One region of the Streptomyces sp. NPDC052101 genome, then DNA from elsewhere that is predicted to be linked to it. Evidence: riboswitches for the same ligand, from Rfam matches in the RefSeq annotation. Region 1 holds a riboswitch; each other region holds the start of a gene.
What was found. A riboswitch is a leader RNA that binds a small molecule or an ion and turns the genes downstream of it on or off. The one in region 1 is predicted to bind cyclic di-AMP.

Region 1 (4,786 bases):
TCAAGCCGTCGATCGCCAACAGCAAGCTGGACTCCCAGCTCACGAACCTCTCCGCCGGCGCCGACGACTTCGCCGACCGGGCCAGCCGGACGCAGGAGCGGCTCGACCTCAGGAACCAGCAGGCGCTGGAGAAGAAGAAGGCCGCCGCGGCGGCCGCGCTCAAGGAGCGGCTGCGCCCGAAGTTCGTGCTGCCGGTCACGCAGAAGGGGCTCAGCGCCTTCTTCGGCCAGGCGGGGGTGAACTGGATGTCGGTGCACACAGGCATCGACTTCCCCGTCGCCTACGGCACCACGGTGATGGCCGCGACCGACGGCGTCGTCTCCACGAAGTGGAACAGCGCCTACGGCAACATGCTGATCGTGACGGCGAAGGACGGCACGGAGACCTGGTACTGCCATCTGTCCAGCTATCGCGTCGCCTCCGGCACGAGCGTCAAGGCCGGGGATCCGGTCGCCTTCTCCGGCAACTCCGGCAACTCCACGGGCCCGCACCTCCATTTCGAGGTGCGTCCTGCGGGCGGGGCGGCGATAGACCCACTGCCGTGGCTACGGAGCCACGGGCTCGATCCGACCTGAGCGTCCCCCGGGCCCTCGCCGACGGCGAGGGCCCGTTCGTTCTACAGCTTCTCCACTGGCGCGTACCGCAGCAGCAGCCGCTTCGGCTTGGTGTCGCCGAAGTCGATCGTCGCCTCCGCGTTCGCACCCGTGCCCTTCACGGCGACGACCGTGCCGAGCCCGAACTGGTCGTGGGTGACGCGGTCCCCGACGGCCAGCCCGACGACCGGCTTCTCCGCCGTGCGCCGCGTGGCGAACCCGGACGCGCCCGACGCCGACGAGCGCGAGCGGGTCGAGGACAGCGAGGCCGCGATCCCGGAGGCCGGGCCGGAGGACACCGGCGCCGCGGCTCCCGTCCGCTTCCACTCCACATGGACGGGCGGGATCTCCTCCAGGAAGCGGGAGGGCGGGTTGTACGACGGCTGGCCCCAGGCGCTGCGCATCGCCGAACGCGTGAGGTAGAGCCGCTCCCGCGCGCGGGTGATGCCGACGTACGCCAGCCGCCGCTCCTCCTCCAGCTCCTTGGTCTGGCCGAGGGCGCGCATGTGCGGGAAGACGCCGTCCTCCATGCCGGTCAGGAAGACGACCGGAAACTCCAGGCCCTTGGCGGTGTGCAGGGTCATCAGGGTGATGACGCCGGAGCCGTCCTCGTCCTCGTCGGGGATCTGGTCGGAGTCGGCGACCAGCGCGACCTGCTCCAGGAAGTCGGACAACGCCACCGACTCGCCCTCCCCGCGGTCCTGCTCGAACTCCAGGGCCACGGCCGCGAGTTCCTGGAGGTTCTCGATGCGGGTCTCGTCCTGCGGGTCGGTGGAGGCCTGCAACTCGGCCAGATAGCCGGTGCGTTCGAGCACCGCCTCCAGGACGGTGGCCGGTCCGGCGCCGGACTCCACGATCGTCCGCAGGTCCTCCATCAGCGTGTTGAACCGCTTGACCGCGTTGGTGGAGCGCGCGGCCATGCCGTACGCCTCGTCCACGCGCTTCAGCGCCTGCGGGAAGCTGATCTTCTCGCGCTGGGAGAGCGCGTCGATCATCGCCTCGGCGCGCTCGCCGATGCCCCGCTTGGGCACGTTGAGGATGCGGCGCAGCGGCACCGAGTCCTCGGGGTTGGAGAGGACGCGCAGATAGGCGAGGACGTCCCGGACCTCCTTGCGCTCGTAGAAGCGGACACCGCCGACGACCTTGTAGGGCAGGCCGACGCGGATGAAGACCTCTTCGAAGACACGGGACTGGGCGTTGGTGCGGTAGAAGACGGCGACGTCGCCCGACTTGGCCTCGCCCGCGTCGACGAGGCGGTCTATCTCGTCGGCGACGAACTGGGCCTCGTCGTGCTCGGTGTCGGCGACGTAGCCGGTGATCCGCGCGCCCTGGCCGGCGTTGGTCCACAGGTTCTTGGGGCGGCGGGACTCGTTGCGCTCGATGACCGCGTTGGCGGCGCTCAGAATCGTCTGCGTGGAGCGGTAGTTCTGCTCCAGCAGGATCGTCGTCGCATCCGGGTAGTCCTCCTCGAACTGGAGGATGTTGCGGATCGTCGCGCCGCGGAAGGCGTAGATCGACTGGTCCGCGTCACCCACGACGCACAGTTCGGCGGGCGGGATGTCGTACTCACCGGGCGGGGTGTCCGCGTCCTGCGCGGAGCGTTCGCCGGTGCCGACGAGTTCCCGTACGAGCGCGTACTGGGCGTGGTTGGTGTCCTGGTACTCGTCGACCAGGACGTGCCGGAAGCGGCGGCGGTAGTGCTCGGCGACGTCCGGGAAGGCGCGCAGCAGGTTGACCGTGGTCATGATCAGGTCGTCGAAGTCGAGCGCGTTCGCCTCGCGCAGCCGCGACTGGTAGAGCGCGTAGGCCTGGGCGAGGGTCTTCTCGAAACCGTCGGCGGCCTGGGCGGCGAAGTCCTCCTCGTCGATCAGCTCGTTCTTCAGGTTGCTGATCTTCGCGCTGAAGGACTTCGGCGGGAAGCGCTTGGGGTCGAGGTCCAGGTCGCGGCAGACCAGGGCCATCAGGCGCTTGCTGTCGGCGGCGTCGTAGATCGAGAACGACGAGGTGAAGCCAAACTTCTTGCTCTCCCGGCGCAGGATGCGCACGCATGCGCTGTGGAAGGTCATCACCCACATCGCGTTCGCCCGCGGGCCGACGAGCTGCTCGACGCGCTCCTTCATCTCGCCAGCGGCCTTGTTGGTGAAGGTGATCGCGAGGATCTGGCCCGGGTGCACATTCCGCTCGGCGAGCAGGTGGGCGATGCGGTGGGTGAGCACACGGGTCTTGCCGGAGCCGGCGCCGGCGACGATGAGCAGCGGGGAGCCGGCGTGCACGACCGCGGCGCGCTGGTTGTCGTTCAGCCCCGCCAGGAGGGCCGCCGAGTCGAGCACGGGGCGGGGGGCGCCGTCGCGGTAGTAGACGTCCCGGTCCGGCGGCACGTCGAACTTCCCGCCGAACAGATCGTCCGGAATCGACTCCGGAGCGTGATCGTCCTCGGGTGGCGGCGGGGGCTCCTCCGCGTGCCCGCGAGGGGGCTGGAGGTCCGCCAGGAAGCTGTCGTCAAAGAGGCTGCTCATCGCTCTCCGAGTCTAGGGCGCCCCACCGACAACCGGTCGCCGTCCCCGGAACATGGCCGGTTCGCGAGGAGAGTCGATCTCCACGGCCCGGCGGTCCGCGCGGCCCACCGGCCGCTCACGCAGCGGAACCACCCCATGACGCAGCCGTGAAACCGCCCCCAGGTCACAAAAATGTATCGGACATATCACGCACCAACCTTCACAGGAGTCACACGAGTTGGCTAGCGTGCGTCCGGGCCGTACGACCCCTACCGGCGATCCCCGCCGGGCCGCACGGCCTCCGCCGAGTCCGGCGCGCCTCCGCTTGGTGCCCGGAGCCGGGGACCCACCGATCCTGGGGTGAATCGGCCGACTCCCGCCCGGGACGACGCCGTAGGGCAACCCTTCCGAACCCCCGCCCGAACCCGACAGCTAACCCGGTAGGCGGCCCACTGGAAGGAGTCGCCTCCCTTGGCGTCGCATCGCAAGCCGCGCCCCGGCGGAAACCTCGGAGCAGGCCTCCGCGCTCCCGCCCTCGCCACCGCCGCCCTCACCTCCATGGCCGTGTTCTCTCAGACCGCCGAGGCCACCCCGGGAACCGATCACGCCAAGCCGAGCCTGGAGGAGGTCGAGAAGAAGGTCGACGACCTCTACCGCCAGGCCGAGTCGGCGACCGAGAAGTACAACGCGGCCAAGGAGCGGACCGGCAAACAGCGGGGGCGCGTCGACGCCCTGCGCAACGAGGTCGCCCGGCGCACCGGACGGCTCAACAAGGCCCGTGAGCAGCTGGGCTCCTTCGCCGCGGCCCAGTACCGCACCGGTGTCGCCGCTCCCGACACGGCCACCTTCCTGCTCGCGGACAGCCCGCAGGACTACTTCGACCAGACCCAGCTGATGAACCGGCTGACCTCGCGGGAGAAGAGCGCGGTCGACGACTACATAGGCGAGCAGGCCGCGACCATGAAGGAACGGCGGGAGGCCGCTCAGAGCCTGCAGACCCTGACCGACTCGCAGCACGACCTGCAGACCGCCAAGGCCACCGTCCAGACGAAGCTCGCCTCCGCGCGCGAGCTGCTGTCGCAGCTGACGGCCCAGGAGAAGGCGCGGCTGGCCGCCATCGAGCGGGAGAAGCAGCAGGAGGCGGACCGCAAGGCGGCCGAGCTGGCGAAGCAGCAGGCCGAGCAGCAGGCCAACTCGTCATCATCCTCGTCCACGGGGTCCGGGTCCGGATCGGCTTCCGGTTCCGGATCGACGGGGTCCGGCTCGACGGGGTCCGGGTCGACCGGCTCCTCGACCTCCGGCTCGTACGACACCAAGGCCGAGAAGGCGATCGCCTTCGCCCGTGCGCAGATAGGCAAGCCCTATGTGTGGGGCGCCACCGGGCCGGACTCCTACGACTGCTCCGGCCTCACCCAGGCCGCCTGGAGGGCCGCCGGCGTCACGCTTCCACGCACCACGTACGACCAGGTCAACACGGGCACCACGGTCTCCCTGGCCGACGCGCGGCCGGGCGACCTGGTCTTCTTCTACGACGACATCAGCCACGTCGGCGTCTACATAGGCAACGGCATGATGATCCACGCCCCGAAACCGGGCGCGTACGTCCGCGAGGAATCGATCTACTACGGCGGAGAGTCCATCATCCACAGCGTGGTCCGGCCGGGCTGACCGCGGCCGGGCTGACCGCGGCCGGGCTCC
Region 2 (4,786 bases), on a different contig from region 1:
CGGCGGCACGCAGTACGCCGACAGCGCCGACCAGGCCAGCCGCTCCCAGCAGATCGCCGTCGCCGAGAAGATCCTGGCCGACCAGGGCACCAAGCCGTGGACCATGTGCGCGCTGACCGCCGGGCTGACCTCCAACTCCGGTTCGGTCGACGTGGACACCGGTGTCGGTGGCTCCGGCGGCTCCGGCGGGGCGAGTGACGGGTCCGGCTCCGCCGATACCTCCGACTCGTCCGGTCTGTCGGATTCATCCTCGCCGGGCTCCGGTTCCGACTCCGGTACCAGCTCCGGCTCCGGTTCCGACGCGGGCTCCGCGTCCAACTCCGCTTCCGGCTCCGATTCCTCGGGCTCTCCCTCGTCCCACTCGCCCGCCACGCCGAGCACAGGCACGGGCGCAGGCAAGGGACAGGACCAGGGTCAGGGGCAAGGCCAGGGTCAGGGGCAGGGCGAAGGGGCCACCAAGACTCCGGAGGCGACCGGCGACCCCACGGGCACCAGCACGCCCAAGTCCGACAAGGGCGACAAGTCCGGTTCGGGCGGAGATGGGGATCAGCAGGGGAGCGACAGCTCTCCCTCCGTGACCCCCGGTACCGACGACTCGGACAAGTCCCAGCAGTCCGCCGGTTCTTGGAGCCTGGTCGACACCGGCGCGCTCAGCAGTGGCGGGCGTCACCGTGGCGGTAGTGCGGACGAAAGCGCGGCAAACGGTCAGAACGGTACATCTTCTGGCCGTCACGCGACCCGCGAGCCGGGCGCGTACATCGTCCGCGAGGGCGACACCCTCGTCTCCATCGCCGACTCCCTTGGTGTCGACGGCGGATGGCATGCGCTCTACGACGGCAACAAGAAGGTCATCGGCGCCGACCCGAACCACATCACTGCCGGTCAGACCCTGAAAGTCGAGGGCGAAAAGGGCGATTGACAGGGAGAGTTGGCGCCCCACTTCATGCCTAATGTCCGGTTTGGCGAAAGTGTGGGATGAGTCTCAGAAGCCCTGATCGTCTTTGAAATTCCCTCGATCACGTGGCTACGGTCAGGATCGCTCGTCACCACGAGCCCCGGCATCCGCAACGCCGAATCCTGCCAGCGGTCGCCCGGGAACAGTCGTCGCGTCAAGCGCCGTAGGCAGGAGCGGGGGACCCAAGGTAGGTGCTGGAACCGGCGGTTGACGCCGGAACCGGCTTGGGGTGAAGCCGCAGGCCCGCGACAGCGGGCGTGCGGCCGGGCAACTCAACCGGCCCGAACCCGACAGCTCACCTCGCAGGCGTCGGTGAGGGGATCCTTCCATGCTGTTTTCCGGTAAGGGCAAGCACCGTCGCCCGTCCAAGGCCGTTCGTGTCGTCGCGCTCGCCGGTGTCACCGGTGCCGCCGTGGCCGCCCCGCTGATGGCGGCCGGCAACGCCTCCGCCGCCACCGCCTCCGAGTGGGACGCGGTCGCCCAGTGCGAGTCGGGCGGCAATTGGTCCATCAACACCGGCAACGGCTTCTACGGCGGTCTGCAGTTCTCCGCCTCCACCTGGGCCGCGTACGGCGGCACCGCCTACGCCTCGACGGCCAACCAGGCCACCAAGGCGCAGCAGATATCCGTCGCCGAGAAGGTCCTCGCCGCTCAGGGCAAGGGCGCCTGGCCGGTCTGCGGCACGGGCCTGTCCTCCGCCGCCTACAACGGCTCCGCCCCGAGCACCAGCTCCTCGAACAGCTCGTCCGGCTCGTCGAGCAAGAGCGGCAGCACCGCCACCACCCGCTCCACCGACCAGCAGGCCGCCTCCCGCTCCGCCGAGCGCACGGCCCCGGCGAAGAGCAAGACCGTCACCACCCCGACCGGCAAGACGGTCAAGAAGGGCGACGGCGAGTACAAGGTCGTCACGGGCGACACCCTCAGCTCCATCGCCGTCAAGCACCACGTCCAGGGCGGCTGGCAGAAGCTCTTCGAGCTGAACAAGGACATCGTCGAGGACGCCAACCTCATCTACCCGGGCCAGCAGCTGCACCTGAAGTGACACCTGGCTCCCAACGGACCCACAGTGCCCTCACATCCCCGGCCCGCACACTGAAGGCCTTGTGAGGGCCACCCCCGTCCCCACGGGCTCCCCGTCCCGGCGCGTGTTCCCCCGTACGCGCCGGGGCGGGGTTTTTATGTGCCGCTTTCCCCCCTCTTCACCTCGGCTTTCCCACTCTTCATCTCGGCCTCACCCGGAACCCCCTTTGTTCCGTCGATGAACAATGGGTACCGTCTGCGTGTCCTCCCCGCCCACGGGAAGGTCGGTCAGTGGCCGATCCCCCGGAGACGGTTAGGCTCTAGTCGCAAGGCACAGCCGTAAGGCACACGCGCCCCGCACTTCCAGCGTCACATCCAAGAAGGAGATGCTCGTGCCGTCCATCGACGTCGTCGTAGCCCGGGAAATCCTGGACTCCCGAGGCAACCCCACGGTCGAGGTCGAGGTCGGCCTCGACGATGGCAGCACGGGTCGTGCCGCCGTCCCGTCCGGCGCCTCCACCGGTGCCTTCGAGGCCATCGAGCTGCGCGACGGTGACCCCAACCGCTACCAGGGCAAGGGTGTCGAGAAGGCCGTCCTCGCCGTCATCGAGCAGATCGGCCCCGAGCTGGTCGGCTACGACGCCACCGAGCAGCGCCTGATCGACCAGGCGATGTTCGACCTGGACGCCACCGACAACAAGGGCTCCCTCGGCGCCAACGCCATCCTCGGCGTCTCCCTCGCCGTCGCCCACGCCGCCTCCGAGGCGTCGGACCTCCCCCTCTTCCGCTACCTGGGCGGTCCCAACGCGCACCTGCTGCCGGTGCCGATGATGAACATCCTGAACGGCGGCTCGCACGCGGACTCCAACGTGGACATCCAGGAGTTCATGATCGCCCCGATCGGCGCGGAGTCCTTCTCCGAGGCCCTGCGCTGGGGCACCGAGGTCTACCACACGCTGAAGAAGGTCCTGAAGAGCAAGGGCCTGTCCACCGGCCTCGGCGACGAGGGCGGCTTCGCCCCGAACCTCGGCTCCAACCGCGAGGCCCTCGACCTGATCATCGAGGCCATCAAGGAGGCCGGCTACGCCCCCGGCCAGCAGATCGCCCTCGCGCTCGACGTGGCCGCCTCCGAGTTCTACAAGGACGGCAAGTACCTCTTCGAGGGCAAGGAGCGCTCCGCCGCCGAGATGACGGAGTACTACGAGGAGCTGGTCGCGGCCTACCCGCTCGTCTCCATCGAGGACCCGCTGTTCGAGGACGACTGGGCCGGCTGGAAGGTCATCACCGACAAGCTCGGCGACAAGGTCCAGCTGGTCGGCGACGACCTGTTCGTCACCAACCCCGAGCGCCTGGCCCGCGGCATCGAGGAGGGCACCGCCAACGCCCTGCTCGTGAAGGTCAACCAGATCGGCTCGCTGACCGAGACCCTGGACGCCGTCGAGCTGGCCCAGCGCAGCGGCTTCAAGTGCATGATGTCCCACCGCTCCGGCGAGACCGAGGACGTCACCATCGCCGACCTGGCCGTCGCCACCAACTGCGGCCAGATCAAGACCGGCGCCCCGGCCCGCTCCGAGCGCGTCGCCAAGTACAACCAGCTGCTGCGCATCGAGGAGATCCTCGACGACGCCGCGGTGTACGCCGGCCGCAGCGCCTTCCCGCGCTTCAAGGGCTGACCCAACCTGGGGTAAGGCTGAGCCCGTCGTACGTACGTCCCCGTACCCGGTCCCGTACCGTGTGCGGGGACGTACGCACGTATCAGGGAGGCGGGGACATGGCCGTGAAGGACCGGGACCGGTTCTCCACCGCGACCAGGCTGCGGCTGCTCGGCGAGCAGACGGCGGCCCGGGTCTACCGCTCGCAGACCAAGCGGCAGGCCCGCCGCTCCCGGCTCACCGGCCGGGCGGCACTGCTCGCGCTGGTGCTGTGCTCGATGATCGTCGCGCTCGCCTATCCGATGCGGCAGTACGTCTCCCAGCGCGCGCAGATCTCCGACCTGCGGCGGCAGCAGGAGCAGGCCGCCAAACGGGTCGAGCAGCTGCGCGACCTCAAGGCGCGCTGGCAGGACGACTCCTACGCCGAGCAGCAGATCCGGCTCCGGCTGCACTATGTGATGCCCGGGGAGACCGGGTACATCGTCGTCGACCCGGGCACGGCCAAGCAGACCCGGGCCGACCTCCGGGCCGCCCAGCGGCCCTGGTACGCGAACATCTGGGACGGGGTCGACAAGTCCGACGCCTCCGACCAGTGACCGGCCCCACGCCGGCAACCGACAGAAAGCCATCCTGAAAGCAGTCATGGAAACGCCCCCGCCGCCCACTCCGCGCACCGAGCCCACCGAAGCGGACGTCGAGGCCTTCAAGCAGCAGCTGGGCCGTCCGCCGCGGGGCCTGCGGGCCATCGCGCACCGCTGCCCCTGCGGTCAGCCGGACGTCGTGGAGACCGCGCCGCGGCTGCCCGACGGCACGCCCTTCCCGACGCTGTACTACCTCACGTGCCCGAAGGCGTCCTCCGCCATCGGCACGCTGGAGGCGAACGGCGTGATGAAGGAGATGACCGAGCGGCTGCAGACGGACCCCGAACTGGCCGCCGCGTATCGCTCCGCGCACGAGGACTACATCCGGCGCCGGGACGAGATCGAGGAGCTGACGGGCTTTCCGAGCGCGGGGGGCATGCCGGACCGGGTGAAGTGCCTGCATGTGCTGGTCGCCCACTCGCTGGCCGCCGGGCCCGGGGTGAACCCGCTCGGTGACGAGGCGATCGCCATGCTGCCGCAGTGGTGGAGCAAGGGGGCGTGCGTCGATCTCGGCGCCG
Region 3 (4,786 bases), on a different contig from region 1:
GTGTAGGTTTGTTTAAAACTTGAACCAAGAGTGACTTCTGAAACTCGCAGGGAGAGCGCGCCCATGTCGTATCCGTACGTGCTGCTGTCCGCCGCCGTCTCCCTCGACGGCCACCTGGACGACACCGGCCCCGACCGGCTGCTGCTGTCCAGCCCGGCCGACTTCGACCGGGTCGACGCGGTACGGGCCTCCGTCGACGCCATCCTGATCGGCGCCGGCACGATCCGCGCCGACAACCCGCGGCTGCTGGTCAACTCCGCCGAGCGCCGCGCGGCCCGGGTGCGGGAGGGCCGGCCGGAGTACCCGCTGAAGGTGACCGTCACCGCCACCGGCGACCTCGACCCCGGCGCCCGCTTCTGGCACACCGGCGGCGCCAAGCTCGTCTACACGACCGACCGGGGCGCCGAGCTGGCCGCCCGCCGCCTCGGCGGCGCCGCCGACATCGTCCCGCTCGGCCCCGGCCTCGACTGGCGGGCCCTGCTGTCCCACCTGCACGACGTGCGCGGCGTACGGCGGCTGATGGTCGAGGGCGGCGGCACGGTCCACACCCAGCTGCTGCAGCAGGGCCTCGCCGACGAGCTGCAGCTGGTCCTTGCCCCGCTGTTCGTCGGCGACCCGGCCGCGCCCCGCCTGTTCGGCCCGGGCACCTACCAGGCCGGCCGGCTGCGGCTGACCGAGACCCGCCGTATCGAGGACGTGGTCCTCATGCGCTACGAGCCCACGGCCCCCGGCACCGGCCCGCTCCCCACCGCCGCCGACCGGCACTGGCTGCGCACCGCCTGCGAACTCGCCGCGCTGTGCCCGCCCTCGCGGACGGCGTTCAGCGTCGGCGCGGTCGTGGTCGCCGCGGACGGCAGCGAGCTGGCGCGCGGCCACTCCCGGGAGGGCGAGGACCCCGTGGTCCACGCGGAGGAGGCGGCGCTCGCGAAGATCGACCCGGCGGATCCGCGGCTGGCCGCCGCCACCGTGTACAGCAGCCTGGAGCCGTGCGCCCGGCGGGCCTCCCGGCCGGCGCCGTGCTCCGAGCTGATCCTTGGGGCGGGGGTGCGGCGCGTGGTCACGGCGTGGCGGGAGCCGGACACGTTCGTGGACGCGGCCGACGGGACCGGGGTGCTGGCGAAGGGCGGTGTCGAGGTGGTCGTACTGCCGGAGTACGAGGAGCAGGCCAAGGCGCCGAACCGGCACCTGGTGGGTTGAGTCCACCCGGAACACGCTCAGGTCAAACACTCAGGGCCCGGAAACCATTGGTTTCCGGGCCCTGAGTCTTCAGTAGCGGGGACAGGATTTGAACCTGCGACCTCTGGGTTATGAGCCCAGCGAGCTACCGAGCTGCTCCACCCCGCGTCGTTGTGTCACCAGTGTACGTCATCCGTGGGGTGCGATGCACATCGGTTCAGAGTGGGCGGGAGTATCAAGATCATCGTTACCGGCCGTGACCGGACGAGCGCCCTCCGCATGACATCGAGTCACCATCAAAAGCGTCGACGCTCCTTAGTGGCAGTCAACTCGCCCGGTTTGCGCCACTCCTGGCCGGTAAGTCCGCGGCGGAAAACGTTAATGATCAAGACGAACGGCTTGGAAAGTGACTCTGAGGTCTATTAACGTTCGATAACGCAGCGCGGTCGTCCCAGCCGTCACAAGAGGCGGCTCCGTGCGCACGCGCCGAATCCCGCGAGGGAACCGGGGAACCACCACCTTGGGGTGAATCACGCGAATGCCGGTGTGAACTCGCAGAGTCCACGCCCGGTATACGCGCGTAGGAGACCTTCCTGCTCCGAACCCGTCAGCTAACCCGGTAGGCGGAGGAAGGAAAGGAGTGCGCCCGAGTGGCGTCCAACCATCCTGCCCCAGAAGCCCCGTTCATGCCCGCGGAGGCGGAGCCCGACACCTTCGGCTACGGCGGCTACCGCGCCGAGGAGGGCCCCTGGGAGGAGTGGAACCCCACCGAGGACTCCCTCGCCCCGGTCCGTGGCCGGCACCGCGTCGCCAAGCAGCGCGGCGGATTCGCGCGCAGCTCCACCGTCCTCGGCGTCGGTGTGATGGCCGCCGTCGGCGCGGGCGGCATGGCCAGCGCCAACACCGGCAAGCCGCCGGTCTCCATATCCCTGCCAGACTCGGTCGAGCATCTCTTCGGTACAGACTCCGCCGCCAAGCCGGAGGCCGCCACCGCGCTCAGCAGGGCCGGCATGGCCTCCGACAGCGCGGACAGCGGCAACGCCGGCGAGGCCCTGCGCAACCGGATCATGGCCCAGGCCGAGCAGCAGCAGAGCAAGGCCGAGAGCAAGGCCACCACCGCCGCGCTCGCCGCCACCGAGAAGGAGACCGCCGACGCGGCCGCCAAGGCGGAGCAGGCCGCCGCCGCCAAGGCCGCCGACGCCAAACAGCAGGCGGAGGCCGACGCCAAGAAGGCGGCCGAGGCCAAGCGACTGGCCGAGCTGGCCAAGCAGTACACACTGCCGGTCGTCTCGTACACGATCACCGGCACCTTCGGCCAGCCCGGCGCGATGTGGTCCTCCGGCTACCACACCGGCCTCGACTTCGCCGCCCCCACCGGCACCCTCATCAAGGCCGTCCACAGCGGCACGGTCACCGAGGCGGGCTGGGCCGGCGCCTACGGCTACCGCACCGTCCTGACCCTGGACGACGGCACCGAGCTGTGGTTCTGCCACCAGTCCTCGATCAACGTCTCGGTCGGCCAGAAGGTCTCCACCGGCGATGTCATCGGCCGGATCGGCGCCACCGGCAACGTCACCGGCCCGCACCTCCACCTGGAGGTCCACCCGAACGGCCAGGCCAGTGCCATCGACCCGGCGCCTTGGCTGCGGGACAAGGGCCTCACCCCCTGACCGTGACATCCGTGTGAACCCGGCGCCGGTGGCGGAACGAGATCATCCACCGCCGGCGCCGATCGTCTACGACCGATACGGGTTGTACGCGGAATACGGTGCCGTCGGATACCCGTACGCCGGCCCGGACGCCGAGGGCATCTGCGCCGCCGGATATCCGTACCCCGGCCATGCCATCGCCGCCGGCGCCGCGTACACCGGCCAAGCCGGCGCAGCCGCCCGCGCCGCGTACTCCAGGGCCGGCCGAGCCAGTTCCCTCCGCTTCCACAGCTCGTCCAGCAGCTCCCGCTCCCGTACGACGAAGTCGGCCCCGGCCTTCCCCTGGCGCCCCCGGTGCCGCAGAAACGCGAGCGAGGTGGCGTACGCCTCGTACTGCGCCACCGTCCGCGCCGCCGGCCGGCCATGGTGGTGCCGGGCGTAGTCACGGGCCGTCCGCCGCGCCCCCATCGACGCCAGCGCGAACGGCTCGGCCGGCCCCAGCCACCCGGCCAGCACATACGCCGGCAGTTCCTCCCGTACGGTCCGCAGCTCCCGCTGCCGCGTCCAGATCGCGAGCCAGGTCAGCAGGCCGAACGCGGGCACCATGAAGGCGCCGTAGACGGCGAAGAAACCGAACTCGCCGAAGGTGGAGGAGCCGTTCCAGAAGGCGTGCATGCTCATCGCGAGCAGCAGGCCGCAGACCGGCAGCAGCACCCGCCGGCCGCGCTGCCGCTCGGCGGAGAGCGCGGCGATGCCGAAGCCGAGACCGGTGAGGGTGGTGAACAGGGGGTGCGCGAACGGGGACATCACGATGCGCACGAAGAAGGTGGCGGCGGTGACGGAGGCGATGCCCCGGTCGCCGGTGAGCTGGTCGGTCCCGAAGGCCGTACCCAGATAGAGGATGTTCTCGGTGAACGCGAACCCGGTGGCGGTGATGCCCGCTATCACCACCCCGTCCACGATCCCGGTGAAGTCACGCCTGCGGAAGAGAAAGACGAGCAGGACGGAGGCGGCCTTGGCGGATTCCTCCACGACGGGCGCTATCACGGTGGCGCCGAGGGTGTTCGCGCCGGCCGGGTCGGCGGTGGCGGTGGCTATCCACTTGGTCGCGAAGCTGTTGGCGATGATGGCTATCAGCGCCGCCGCGCACGCGCCCCAGGCGAAGGCGAAGATCAGGTTCCGCCAGGGGCCCGGCTCCACCCGGTCCAGCCACCGGAAGGCGGCTATGAGCCACGGCACGGGCAGCATGGCCAGCAGGAGCCCGACGACGAACCCCTCGGTGCCGGTCTGCCGGCGCACCAGCGCAAGGATGACCAGACCGGACAGCGCCAGCAGCGTGATCAGTGCCCCGTACCGCACCCACCTGCGCTGCCACCAGTGCGGATGACGGAGAACAAGGCCGTCGGGGCCCGGGGGATACGTCGGAAACGGAGGACTGGTGGCCACGGCATCGACCCTAACGGTGACGGGACGAGGGGCTGGAGCGGTTTATCGGCCCTGGTGAGATTCGGGTGATCGGTCCTGGTGCGGTACGCGGCGGAACAGCAGATCGTTCACCACATGTCCCTTGTCCAGTCCCTGTCCCTCGAAACGGGTCAGCGGACGGAACTCGGGGCGCGGGGCGAAACAGCCGTCTTCCTGCGTGTTCTCGAAGTCGGGATGCGCGCCGAGCACCTCCAGCATCTGCTCGGCGTACGGCTCCCAGTCGGTCGCGCAGTGCACCAGCGCACCGGGCCTGAGCCGGGTCGCGGCGAGCGACAGGAACTCGGGCTGGATCAGCCGACGCTTGTGATGGCGCTTCTTGGGCCAGGGGTCCGGGAAGTACACGCGCAGCCCGTCGAGCGAGTCGGGGGTGAGCATCTCCCTGAGCAGGATGATCGCGTCGCCGTTCGCGACCCGGACGTTGGCCAGCCCGTTCTGGTCGGCAAGACCCAGCAGATTGCCCTGGCCCGGGGTGTGCA
Region 4 (4,786 bases), on a different contig from region 1:
GCGTGGCATGCCCGTCCGCGTCTTCGGCGCCCCCATGGTCAGCTGGCGCGACCACATGCCCGACGGCATGCTCCTGAAGTCGACACCCGCTGCCTCGAACTTCGACTGCCCGCAGCCCGGCCACACCCTCGCCGACTACTGCGACGCGGCCGGCATCCGCCGCCTGGTGAGCGACGAGGACATCATCCCGGCGGAGACGTTCATCGCCTACGGCGAGTGGTTCCAGCACAAGCTGGTCCCCGAGCTGGAGCGGGTGCGGGTCGTCGCCGTGGACCGCGACAAGAGCGGCGGCTTCGAACTGAAGCTGGACTCGGGCGAGATGTTCACCGCGCGCGCGGTCGTCGTCGCCACCGGACTGTCGGGCCTCGCGCACCTGCCGGCGGAGCTGGCGGGAGCCGCGGCCGACGGACCGGCGCCCTCGGGCCCGGTCTCGCACAGCTCCCAGCACCACGACCTGAGCCGGTTCGCGGGCAAGGAGCTGATCGTGGTCGGCGCCGGCCAGTCCGCGCTGGAGACGGCGGCGCTCGCCGCCGAAGCGGGGGCACGCGTGCGTGTGGTCGCGCGCGGCCGCGGCCGGGTCGCCTTCGGCGCCCCGCCCTGGGACCAGCCGAAGCTGCGCCCCGAGTCCCCCTTCGGCAACGCCTGGTCGCTGTGGGCGCTCAGCTACTACCCGCACCCCTACCGCTACCTACCCGAGGCCACCCGTCACTACCTGGTCCGCCGTGTCCTTGGACCGCTCGGCGCCTGGTGGCTGCGCGAGCGCTTCGAGAGCGCCGTACAGGTGCAGGACGTCGAGCGGGTCGCGGCCGCCGAGGCGCCGGACGGCAGCCCCGTCCTCACCGTGCGCACGCACGGCGGCACCACCGAGCGGATCGCCGCCGACCATGTCATCGCCGCCACCGGCTACCGCGTCGACATCGCGGCGATGGACTTCCTCGGCCACGAACTGCGCACCCGCCTCGCGGTGAGCCGCGGCACGCCCAGGCTCGGCTCCGGCTTTGTCTCCTCCGTGCCCGGTCTGTACTTCACCGGCCTGCCGGCCGCGTCGTCTTACGGCCCGGTGATGCGCTTCGTCTGCGGCACGGAGTTCGCCTCCCCACGGCTGACGAAACACCTGGCGGCGGCCCATGGCTGAACACCAGGCGGCGGACCATGGCGATCACCGGGCGGCGGACCACGGCTGAGGCCTTCGGGCGGACCCGTCCGGGGCCGTCACATCAGCCGCCTGCGCTCCGTCAGTGCAGTGCAAGCGATCGACGCACATCACTGACACCCAGGAGACAGCATCATGCAGGCACGGATGACCAACGCGGCCTACCTTCTCCCGACCGCCCTGAAGGGCATCGGAACGCTTCTGCAGGGGATCGGGGAAGGCGGGCTGCCGCCGGAGCTGGGGGAGATCGTCGGACTGCGGGCCAGCCAGATCAACGGTTGCAGCGCGTGCGCGCACGCCCATGCGGCGAACCTGCGCAAGGCCGGCGCGAGCGAGGAGCGGATCGCCGCCGTCGCCGCCTGGCGCGAGGCGCCGTTCTTCACCGACGCCGAGCGCGCCGCGCTGCAGCTGGCCGAGCGGATGACCCGGCTCGCCGACCGCTCCGAGGAGCCGGTTCCGGACACACTGTGGGACGAAGTGGCCGACCACTACGAAGAGAAGCAGCTGTCCGCGCTGATCCTCACCATCTCGCTCACCAACATGTTCAACCGCATCAACACCACCATCAAGGAGCCTGCGGGCACCACTTGGGGCTGACCAGTACGTAAGTACGCAGGACGACAAGATGAGTCGGCGGGGCGAGGTATCCGTATTCTCTGATCATGGCAGCCTCCCCCGCGTATGCACTGATCGCCACCGACCTCGACGGAACGCTGCTGCGCGGCGACGACAGCGTCTCCGACCGGTCGCTCGCCGCGCTCGCGCGGGTGGTCCGGGCCGGCGCCCGCCACCTGGTGGTGACGGGCCGCCCGGCCCCGCGGGTACGGCCCCTCCTCGCGCGCCTCGGCTGCACGGGGCTCGCGGTGTGCGGGCAGGGCGCACAGGTCTACGACGCCGGATCCGGCCGCCTGTTGTGGTCGGTCCGGTTGGACCGGGAGCTGGCCGAGACCGCGCTCGGCAAGATCGAGGCGGAGGTGGGGCAGGTGTACGCGGCCGTCGACCAGGACGGCGTCGACGGGCTCACGCTCATCGAGCCCGGCTATCGGATGCCGCACCCGACCCTGCCCGCGGTGCGGGTCGGCCGGCGCGACGACCTGTGGTGCGCGCCCATCAGCAAGGTGCTGCTGCGCCATGCGGCCCTGTCCGACGACGAGTTGGCGGCCATCGCGCGCGCGGTGGTGGGCTCGTTGGCGACCGTCACCATGTCGGGGCCGGGGACCGTGGAGCTGCAGCCGTCCGGGGTGACCAAGGCGACCGGTCTCGCGCTGGCCGCCGAGCGGCTCGGCATCGCCGCGCGGCAGGCCGTGGCGTTCGGTGACATGCCCAACGACATCCCGATGCTCGACTGGGCCGGACACGGGGTCGCGATGGCCAACGCGCATCCCGAACTCAAGGCGGTGGCCGATGAGATCACCCTGTCGAACGAGGACGACGGCATCGCCGCCGTCCTCGAAAGACTGTTTCCGACCGACTGACCGGCACATCAGTACGCGGCCGTCCGTGGCGGGCCCGGTGGACGCACGGCGGCCGCCCGGCACGCCCCCGTCCGTCAGGTGCGGGTACGTGCCGGGCGGCCGATGTCGTGCCGGTTCACCGACGTGCGTCGGTCTGTCGGCCGGTGTTCTGCCTCGCGGCCGGGGACCGTCAGTACGCGCTGTAGACGTTGTCGATCGAGCCGTAGCGCGCGGCGGCGTAGTTGCAGGCCGCGGTGATGTTGGCGACCGGGTCGTAGGGGGAGAACGCCGTGCCGGCCACGTGGTAGGCGTTGAAGGTCGGGTCGATCACCTGCAGCAGACCCTTGGAGGGGGTGCCCGCGGCGGCGTTGGAGTCCCAGAGGTTGATGGCCAGCGGGTTGCCGGAGGACTCCCGGATGACGTTGCGGTAAATGCCGTTGTAGCTGCCCGGGATGCCCTTCTGAGCCATGATCGCGAGCGACTCGCGGATCCAGCCGTCGAGGTTGTTCGGGTACCCGGAGACCGTGGTGGCGGTGGTGGAGGCCGTCGTGCCGGTGGCCGCGGAGGCGCCGGTGGCGCCGAAGAGCGGCAGGGCGAGGACGGCGGCACCGGTGCCGGCGACGGCGAGGGCGCGGAAGAGGCGGTTGGTGCGGGTACGGCGGGGCTGAGCGGAAGCACGCATGGGGAAGTCCTCTCCGACGCCTGCGAGGTGAGCTGTCGGGTTCGGGCGGGGAGGTGCCCGGCCGTGCCTCGGGAAAGGCACGGCTTCACCCCTAGCCGTTCCGGTGCGACGTGTGCCGTCCGGTCCGGCGACTTACCTGGGTCCCCCGCTCCTGCCGTACGAATGAGTTCGTCGATGGGTTACGCGGGCGGCGGCAGGATTCGGCGTCCGCCCGACGGCCCGGAACGTATGCGAGAGCACATGTCGGGAACAAGTACTGGATTCACACAAAGCACTATTTGACCTTGATCTGTGCCCTATGGGGTACTTGATCCTTTGCGGTTGCCAACCCTCAACTCGCCGACGGGGCAAGGAGGGAAGGGGTGGTCGGGTGGTGGGGGCGCCGATGGCCGCCCGTGACCCAACTCACGAAGTAGCAAATTAAAGCAAATCGGACATGAGGGATTCGGGTGATCGCGCAGGCGGGGAGTGGAGGGGTGCGCGGGCGGAGGTGTACTTGTTACTCCGCTCGCCTCTTGGTTCGCGACAAACCGTGCGAAGTCCTGTTAAGTCGATAAATGTCCGTTCTTACCACTTGATCAAAACCATACCGGTCATGATCCGGTACCGCCCGGGCTGGACCGGTGGGCGCTATCGGTGATCGAAAGAGGACCGGATACGCTGACTTGAGTGATGGCAGCGACCTATCGACAAACCGTGTAATCGCCAGCAGACACCTGCAGACAGGAGACCCCTCGTGACCGTCGTCGGGCCGTTCGGGCTGAGCGTGCGGGACCAGGCTCTGGAAGCCGATGTCCAGGTCGGATTGGCGGCTGTCGAGGAAGGCTTGCTCGAGGCCACCAAGAGCGAGGTCCCGTTCATCACGGAGGCCGCGCAGCACCTCGTGCGAGCCGGCGGGAAGCGGTTCCGGCCGCTGCTCGTGATGCTCGCGGCCCAGTTCGGCGACCCCTACGCACCGGGCATCGTGCCCTCGGCCGTGGTCGTGGAGCTGACCCACCTGGCCACGCTGTACCACGACGACGTCATGGACGAGGCGGCCGTGCGGCGCGGCGTGGACAGCGCCAACACCCGCTGGGGCAATTCCGTCGCGGTCCTCACCGGCGACTTCCTCTTCGCGCGTGCCTCCCAGATCCTCGCCGACCTCGGCCCCGAGGCGGTCCGGGTGCAGGCCCTCGCGTTCGAGCGGCTGGTCACGGGCCAGATCCTGGAGACCGCCGGCCCCTCGGACGGCCGTGACCCGGTCGAGCACTACCTGGACGTGCTCGGCGGCAAGACGGGCTCGCTGGTGGCGGTCTCGTGCCGGTTCGGCGCGATGATGTCGGGCGCCGACGAGACGGTCGTCGACGTGCTCACCCAGTACGGCGAGCGGCTCGGCGTCGCCTTCCAGCTCGCCGACGACGTCCTGGACATCGCCTCCGACTCGCACGAGTCCGGCAAGACCCCCGGCACCGACCTGCGCGAGGGCATCCCGACGCTGCCCGTGCTCCGGCTGCGCGA

Region 2: linked by a shared signal. The riboswitch ahead of AB0L75_RS09700 (transglycosylase family protein) and the one ahead of AB0L75_RS31450 (NlpC/P60 family protein) in region 1 are both predicted to bind cyclic di-AMP.
Region 3: linked by a shared signal. The riboswitch ahead of AB0L75_RS32175 (M23 family metallopeptidase) and the one ahead of AB0L75_RS31450 (NlpC/P60 family protein) in region 1 are both predicted to bind cyclic di-AMP.
Region 4: linked by a shared signal. The riboswitch ahead of AB0L75_RS22150 (transglycosylase SLT domain-containing protein) and the one ahead of AB0L75_RS31450 (NlpC/P60 family protein) in region 1 are both predicted to bind cyclic di-AMP.

What each region holds. Positions count from the first base shown of each region.
Region 1 is NZ_JBFAWH010000022.1:75,047-79,832, reverse strand. Features, by position in the region: gene AB0L75_RS31460 (M23 family metallopeptidase) at 1-575, shown strand, start outside; gene pcrA (DNA helicase PcrA) at 617-3,109, opposite strand; cyclic di-AMP (ydaO/yuaA leader) riboswitch at 3,381-3,552, shown strand; gene AB0L75_RS31450 (NlpC/P60 family protein) at 3,560-4,756, shown strand.
Region 2 is NZ_JBFAWH010000003.1:522,000-526,785, forward strand. Features, by position in the region: gene AB0L75_RS09695 (transglycosylase family protein) at 1-919, shown strand, start outside; cyclic di-AMP (ydaO/yuaA leader) riboswitch at 1,105-1,279, shown strand; gene AB0L75_RS09700 (transglycosylase family protein) at 1,284-1,997, shown strand; gene eno (phosphopyruvate hydratase) at 2,362-3,648, shown strand; gene AB0L75_RS09710 (septum formation initiator family protein) at 3,747-4,223, shown strand; gene AB0L75_RS09715 (DUF501 domain-containing protein) at 4,270-4,786, shown strand, end outside.
Region 3 is NZ_JBFAWH010000023.1:95,478-100,263, forward strand. Features, by position in the region: gene AB0L75_RS32165 (dihydrofolate reductase family protein) at 64-1,197, shown strand; tRNA gene AB0L75_RS32170 (tRNA-Met) at 1,271-1,344, opposite strand; cyclic di-AMP (ydaO/yuaA leader) riboswitch at 1,651-1,819, shown strand; gene AB0L75_RS32175 (M23 family metallopeptidase) at 1,827-2,846, shown strand; gene AB0L75_RS32180 (PrsW family intramembrane metalloprotease) at 2,913-4,271, opposite strand; gene trmB (tRNA (guanosine(46)-N7)-methyltransferase TrmB) at 4,314-4,786, opposite strand, start outside.
Region 4 is NZ_JBFAWH010000012.1:93,481-98,266, reverse strand. Features, by position in the region: gene AB0L75_RS22165 (FAD-dependent oxidoreductase) at 1-1,135, shown strand, start outside; gene AB0L75_RS22160 (carboxymuconolactone decarboxylase family protein) at 1,289-1,750, shown strand; gene AB0L75_RS22155 (HAD family hydrolase) at 1,816-2,628, shown strand; gene AB0L75_RS22150 (transglycosylase SLT domain-containing protein) at 2,798-3,289, opposite strand; cyclic di-AMP (ydaO/yuaA leader) riboswitch at 3,294-3,473, opposite strand; gene AB0L75_RS22145 (polyprenyl synthetase family protein) at 4,026-4,786, shown strand, end outside.